Regions from separate parts of the Mesorhizobium sp. M0052 genome, predicted to be linked through region 2. Evidence: riboswitches for the same ligand, from Rfam matches in the RefSeq annotation. Region 2 holds a riboswitch; the other holds the start of a gene.

Region 1 (3,403 bases), on a different contig from region 2:
ATCTCTTGCGCCACCTCGCCCGACGATCCCACTGGCACCGAGACGATGATCAGGTCGGCATTGCGGACCGCTTCCCTGGCGTCGGTGGTGTAGCTCTCGCCAAGACCGAGCTCCTTCGCCCGTGCCAGCGTGGCCGGGCTGCGCGTCGCGATGGCGACATGGCGGGCCAGGCCCTCGCGGCGGATGATGCGGGCCAGCGACGAGCCGATCAGGCCGATGCCGACCAGCGCGATCTTTTCAAACATCGGTGCTGTCATTGTTTCAGCTTTTCAGGAATGTCGTGAGGGCATCGATGACGCCGCGATTTGCTTCTTCGGTGCCGACGCTCATGCGCAGCGCGTTGGGAAAGCCATAGCCGGTAACGCGCCGCAATATATAGCCGCGCTGGGTGAGGTAATCGTCCGCCGCCTCAGCCGAATGCTTCTTGTCGTCGGGAAAGTGGATGAGGACGAAATTGCCGACGCTGGGCGTCACGCGCAGCCCAAGCTTCGTCAGTTCTTCATTCAACCAGGTAAGCCAGGTCTCGTTGTGCAACGAACTGCGCTCGACATGGGCGCGGTCGCGGATGGCGGCAATGCCGGCCTCGATCGCTGTTGCGTTAACGTTGAAAGGGCCGCGGATACGGTTGATGGCATCGACGATGTGCAGTGGGCCATACATCCAGCCGATGCGCGCGCCGCCAAGGCCGAGCTTGGAGAAGGTGCGGGTCATGACCACATTCTGCGCGCTGCCCGCCAGCTCGATACCTGCCTCATAGTCATTGCGCCTGACGTACTCGGCATAGGCCGCGTCCAGCACCAGAAGCACGTTGCCCGGGAGCGTGGAATGCAGGCGGCGGACCTCCTGGAAAGGCAGATAGGTGCCGGTCGGATTGTTGGGATTGGCGAGGAAGATGATTTTGGTCCGCGGCGTCACCGCGGCCAGGATCGCGTCGACGTCGGCGCGCTCCTGGGTTTCCTTCACAGCAACCGGCTTGGCCCCCGCCGACTGAATGTAGATCTTGTAGACCATGAAGGCATGTTCGGTAAAAATCGCCTCATCGCCTGGCGCAAGATAGGTCTGCGCCAGCAGGCCAAGTATCTCGTCGGAACCGTTGGAGCAGATGATGTTTGCCGGGTTGAGGCCGTGCACCTCGGCGATCGCCTCGCGCAGCCGGCGGGCGGTGCCGTCGGGATAGACATCAAGCTTGCTGGCCACTTCGCGCGCGGCCTCGATCGCCTTCGGCGACGGGCCGAGCGGGTTCTCGTTCGACGACAATTTATGGACCTTGGCGACGCCGGCAGGTGCCGTGCTCTTGCCCGGTACATAGGCGTCGATGTCCATGATGCCCGCGCGGGGCGTCGGCCGTGCCTTGCCCGCTGTCTTGTCCATGTCGCAAATCCATCCAGAATGCCTCCGTCCGGAGGCCGCAGCGGAAATACAAGCCGTAGCCGCGAATGTCGAGAGGCGGGCATAGCTGGCCGTTGACGCCGGGCCGCACGAGTTCTAGAAGAACGCAACAGTTCCGTGGTGATTTGGCCGGTCGGCTTGCAGCCACGTTAAACAACTCGCTAAAGGGCCGTTTGCGTGACGTAACCGGCTTTGCGATCGCATTGCCGGTTTTTTATTGCCTGACGGCGGGCAAGGAGAGTCACATGGCCGCGCTCCGCGCTACAAAAACCAACAACGAGGCCGACAGCCCGTCGAGCCCGGTGTTGCGTTTTGGCCCTGACAAGCCGCTGAAGCTCGACGCCGGCACGCTTTTGTCGCCGTTCCAGATCGCCTACCAGACCTATGGCACCCTCAACGATGCCCGCACCAACGCCATCCTGGTCTGCCACGCGCTGACCGGCGACCAGCATGTCGCCAACACCAATCCGGTGACCGGCAAGCCCGGCTGGTGGGAAGTGCTGATCGGTCCCGGCAAGATCATCGACACCAACCGCTTCTTCGTCATCTGCTCCAACGTCATCGGCGGGTGCCTCGGCTCCACCGGTCCGGCCTCGACCAATCCCGCCACCGGCAAGCCCTACGGCCTCGACCTGCCAATCATCACCATCCGCGACATGGTGCGGGCGCAATTGATGCTGGTCGACCATTTCGGCATCGAAAAGCTGTTTTGCGTGCTCGGCGGCTCGATGGGCGGCATGCAGGTGCTGGAATGGGCATCGTGCTATTCCGAGCGCGTCTTCTCGGCCCTGCCGATCGCCACAGGCGCACGCCATTCCTCGCAGAACATCGCCTTCCACGAGGTCGGCCGGCAGGCCGTCATGGCCGATCCGGACTGGCATGGCGGCAAATATTTCGAGCACGGCAAGCGCCCGGAAAAGGGGCTCGCCGTGGCGCGCATGGCCGCCCACATCACCTATCTGTCGGAAGCCGCCCTGCATCGGAAATTCGGCCGCAATCTGCAGGACCGCGAAGCACTGACCTTCGGTTTCGACGCAGATTTCCAGATCGAAAGCTATCTGCGCCACCAGGGCATGACATTCGTCGACCGCTTCGACGCCAACTCCTACCTCTACATGACCCGTTCGATGGATTATTTCGACCTCGCCGCCGACCATGGCGGCCGGTTGGCAGATGCCTTTGCCGGGACCAAGACCCGCTTCTGCCTGGTGTCCTTCACCTCGGACTGGCTGTTCCCGACCGAGGAGAGCCGCTCGATCGTGCATGCGCTCAACGCCGCCGGCGCCTCCGTCTCCTTCGTCGAGATCGACACCGACCGCGGCCATGATGCCTTCCTGCTCGATGAACCCGAACTGTTTGCCGCCGTCAAGGGCTTCATCGGCTCGGCGGCCCGCGCAAGGGGGCTCGCCTCATGAGCGTCAATGGCAGCCAGCGCGTCGACCTCGAAGTCGTGGCCAACCTGATACCGCCGCAGTCGCGGGTGCTCGATGTCGGCTCCGGCGACGGCCTGCTGCTCGAACTCCTGCAGGAGACCAAGCAGGTCGACGGCCGCGGGCTGGAGCTGTCACAGCGCGGCGTCAATGAATGCGTGGCGCGCGGTCTCTCGGTCATCCAGGGCGATGCCGATACCGACCTCGAATTCTATCCGGACAAGGGTTTTGACTTCGTCGTCCTGTCTCAGACGCTGCAGGCGACCCGCAACCCGAAGCTGGTGCTCGACGAGCTGCTGCGAATCGGCAACCGCGCCATCGTCTCCTTCCCCAATTTCGGCCACTGGCGGGTGCGGCTGTCGCTGTTCGTCAATGGCCGGATGCCGGTGACCGCGGACCTGCCCTATTCCTGGTACGACACGCCCAACATCCATTTCTGCACCATCCGCGACTTCGTCAATCTGGTCGAGGAACTCGGCGCTTCGGTCGAGAAAGCCACCGCGCTCGACGGCAACGGCCAGAAGATCGGCCTGTCGATGCCATGGTGGTTCTGGAATTTCTTCGGCCAGCAAGCGGTGTTCTTG
Region 2 (3,403 bases):
TGCCGCCTGAGGCCGAATGGCCGAAGCCCGGATCGAAGAAGCCGGCATAGTGAACACGGAATTCGCCAACCAGCGGATCGAAGGGCGTCATCTCGGCGGCGTAGAGCGGCGGCACGTGCACGGCTTCGCGGCTGACCAGGATGTAGAACTCGTCCGGGTCGAGCACCAGTTCGCCGGCGCCGCTCTTGTAGAGCGGCTCCCAGAAATCGACGGCATCCTGGGCGGCGCGCTTGTCGACATCGACCAAGCCGGTGTGATGCTTGCCGCGATAGCCGACCAGGCCGTTCTGGTCGCCGTCGAGATCGATCGACAGCGCAATGCCGCCGCCGGAAATGTTGGGCGGCTCGGTCGCCACCAGCATCTCGGCGCGGTGCAATTCGTTCAGCTCTGCCTCCGACAACAGCGCGTTTCCGGTGCGAAAGCGGATCTGCGACAGTCGCGATCCGGCGCGCACGACGATCGGGAAGGTGCGCGGACTGACTTCAAGATAAAGCGGCCCGTGATAGCCGGCGGCGATCTTGTCGAACTCATGGCCGCGATCGGTCATCACCCGGGTGAAGATGTCGAGCCGGCCTGTCGAGCTCTTCGGGTTGGCCGAGGCGGACACGTTTGCGGGCAGCGCCAGGCTTTCGAGCAGCGGCACGATGTAGACGCAGCCGGTTTCCAGCACCGCGCCCTCGGCGAGACTGAACTCATGCAATTTCAGCCGGTGAAGCTTGTCGGCCACCAGATGATCGGGACCCGGCAGGAAGGAGGCGCGCACGCGAAAAGCCTTGTCGCCGAGCCTCAGATCGAGGCTCGCCGGCTGCACCTGGTCGACATCGAGCGCGCGCGGCGACTCCAGCGCGCCGGACTGAAACAGCGCGGAAATGTCCTGATCGGGAAGAATGCCTGTCTGCCGCAAAAGGCTGGCTCCGCTCCAAGGTCGGTCTCTTTGTGGCAGGTTCTTGCCGCAAAACCGCTGGATATTATTGCGGAACCTGCCTGGTACAAACCTCTTAATGAAGCCGGCAATTGACGCAAGCGCAGGTGAGGTCTAAAGGGTCGTTATCCCGTGGTGATTTGGCCGGTCGGCTTGCAGCCACGTTAAACAAGTCGCTAAAGGACCGTCGGGCCGCAAGGCCATATGGACCGGTTGCGACTTTCGCGGCCGGTTTTTTTGTGTCTGGAACAAAAGCGATGAGCACCAAGAAGCGTAACTGGAAGCCTCAGACCGCACTCGTGCACGGGGGAACACTGCGTTCACAGTTCGGCGAGACGTCGGAAGCGATGTATCTCACCCAGGGCTATGTCTATGAAACGGCGCAGGCCGCGGAAGCCCGTTTCAAGGGCGAGGAGCCGGGCTTCATCTATTCGCGCTACGCCAACCCTACCGTCGACATGTTCGAAAAGCGCATGTGCGCGCTGGAGGGTGCCGAAGATGCGCGCGCCACGGCGTCCGGCATGGCGGCGGTGACGGCAGCGCTCCTGTGCAGCGCCAAGGCCGGCGACCATATCGTTGCGGCGCGCGCGCTGTTCGGCTCCTGCCGCTGGGTGGTGGAGACGCTGGCGCCGAAATACGGCATCGAGGCAACGCTGGTCGACGGCACCGACATCGCCAACTGGGAAAAGGCGGTGCGGCCGAACACGAAACTGTTCTTCCTGGAAAGCCCGACCAATCCGACGCTGGAAGTGGTCGACATCGCAGCGGTGGCGGCGCTCGCCACCTCGATCGGCGCCAGGCTGATCGTCGACAATGTCTTTGCCACGCCCTTGCAGCAGAAGCCCTTGCAGCTCGGCGCCCATATCGTCGTCTACTCCGCGACCAAGCACATTGACGGCCAGGGACGCTGTCTCGGCGGCATCATCCTGTCGGACAAGAAATGGATCGACGAGAATTTGCACGACTATTTCCGCCACACCGGCCCGAGCCTGTCGCCGTTCAATGCCTGGACGCTGCTCAAGGGCCTGGAGACGCTGCCGGTTCGGGTGCGCCAGCAGACGGAAAGCGCGGCCAAGATCGCGGATTTCCTGGCAGGACGGCCGGAAATCGCCCGCGTCATCTATCCCGGCCGCGCCGACCACCCGCAGGCCGACATCGTCAAGAAGCAGATGACGGGCGGATCGACGCTGATCTGCCTCGACGTCAAGGGCGGCAAGCAGGCGGCCTTCGCCTTGCAGAACGCGCTCGACATCGTGCTGATCTCCAACAATCTCGGCGACGCCAAGAGCCTGATCACCCATCCGGCGACCACCACGCACAAGAACCTCAGCGACGAAGCTCGCGCCGAGCTTGGCATCGGGCCGGGAACGCTCAGGCTGTCGGTCGGTCTTGAGGATACGGACGATCTGCTGGAGGACGTTGCGCAGGCGCTGAAGGCAGCCGGATAGGCCGCGAGGCGTCACGCTCCCGACGAAACCTCTTCCAGTTCGGCCGTCTTGGTGCCGATGGTCATGGTGTTGCCGCGCCAGTCGACGGCGCCGCTCAGCCAGCCGCGCGCCCAGATGGCGGGAAGCATCATGTCGCGGACCATCATCGCCGGGACCATGCGCAGCGACAGATGCCAGCCCTTGGCCGCGGCCAGCGCGCATTCGGGAATGTAGGCCGCCGTCAGCACGGCCATCACCGTGGCCGGCAGGCTGATGCCGGCACTTGCGGCCGCCACCAGCGCCAACGCCAACGGCACGGCGACGCCGGTCAGGATCTCGGGTGCGAAAAACAGTGGGAAGGTGACGCGGCGCAACCGCGCCCAGCGCGCCTGGCGCGACCAGATGTCGGCAAGTCGGCGCTGCCCCAGTGGTTGCTCGAAAGGCGAGGCAACGAGATTGACGTGCAGGCCCAGTCCGTTGACCAGCTTGGTTGCAGCAGCATCCTCGGCGATCTCGGCGGCCAGCGCGCGGATACCGCCATTGGTATCGAGCATCGGCTTGTTCCACAGCATGCTCTTGCCCTGGGCAAAGCCGAGACCGAGCGCCTCGCCGGCATATTGCCAGCGCGCCTGCAGCGTGTTGAGGAACGCGCATTCGACCTCGGCCCAAAAGCCATCCGGCCGAGAGCCGATCGGCGTCGAGCAGATAAGCCCGGTATTGGTCCGCCAGGCCGCCATCAGGTGCTGGACGTAATCCCTTGGCATCAGCACGTTGGAATCCGCCAGAATAACCCAATGATAGCGCGCCGCTTCCCAGCCCTTGACGCAGTTGTTGAGCTTCGGGTTGCTGCTGACGCGGTCGTCGCCGATCAGCAGCCGGGCCGGCACGTTGGGAAACAGGACGATCGCCCTGTTTATCAGTTTGACGACGGGATCGTCGGCGTGAGCGACGCAGAAGATCAGTTCGTAGCGCGGCCAGTCGAGCGAGAAGGCTCGCTGCAGCGTCTCTTGTGTGAACGGCTCCACGCCGCGCGACGGCACGACGATCGAGACCG

Evidence for each region. Region 2 has a riboswitch for S-adenosylmethionine ahead of NKJ77_RS07055 (O-succinylhomoserine sulfhydrylase). Riboswitches for the same ligand answer to the same signal wherever they lie in the genome.
Region 1: it holds a riboswitch for S-adenosylmethionine, as region 2 does, so the genes downstream of both, metX (homoserine O-acetyltransferase MetX) here and NKJ77_RS07055 (O-succinylhomoserine sulfhydrylase) in region 2, are expected to answer to the same signal.

The regions. Positions count from the first base shown of each region.
Region 1 covers NZ_JAMYUS010000001.1:70,094-73,496, reverse strand. The annotation lists gene NKJ77_RS00355 (prephenate/arogenate dehydrogenase family protein) at 1-257, opposite strand, end outside; gene hisC (histidinol-phosphate transaminase) at 262-1,371, opposite strand; SAM riboswitch at 1,497-1,574, shown strand; gene metX (homoserine O-acetyltransferase MetX) at 1,635-2,804, shown strand; gene metW (methionine biosynthesis protein MetW) at 2,801-3,403, shown strand, end outside.
Region 2 covers NZ_JAMYUS010000004.1:256,540-259,942, reverse strand. The annotation lists gene NKJ77_RS07060 (2'-deoxycytidine 5'-triphosphate deaminase) at 1-904, opposite strand, end outside; SAM riboswitch at 1,045-1,122, shown strand; gene NKJ77_RS07055 (O-succinylhomoserine sulfhydrylase) at 1,180-2,370, shown strand; gene NKJ77_RS07050 (ceramide glucosyltransferase) at 2,382-3,403, opposite strand, start outside.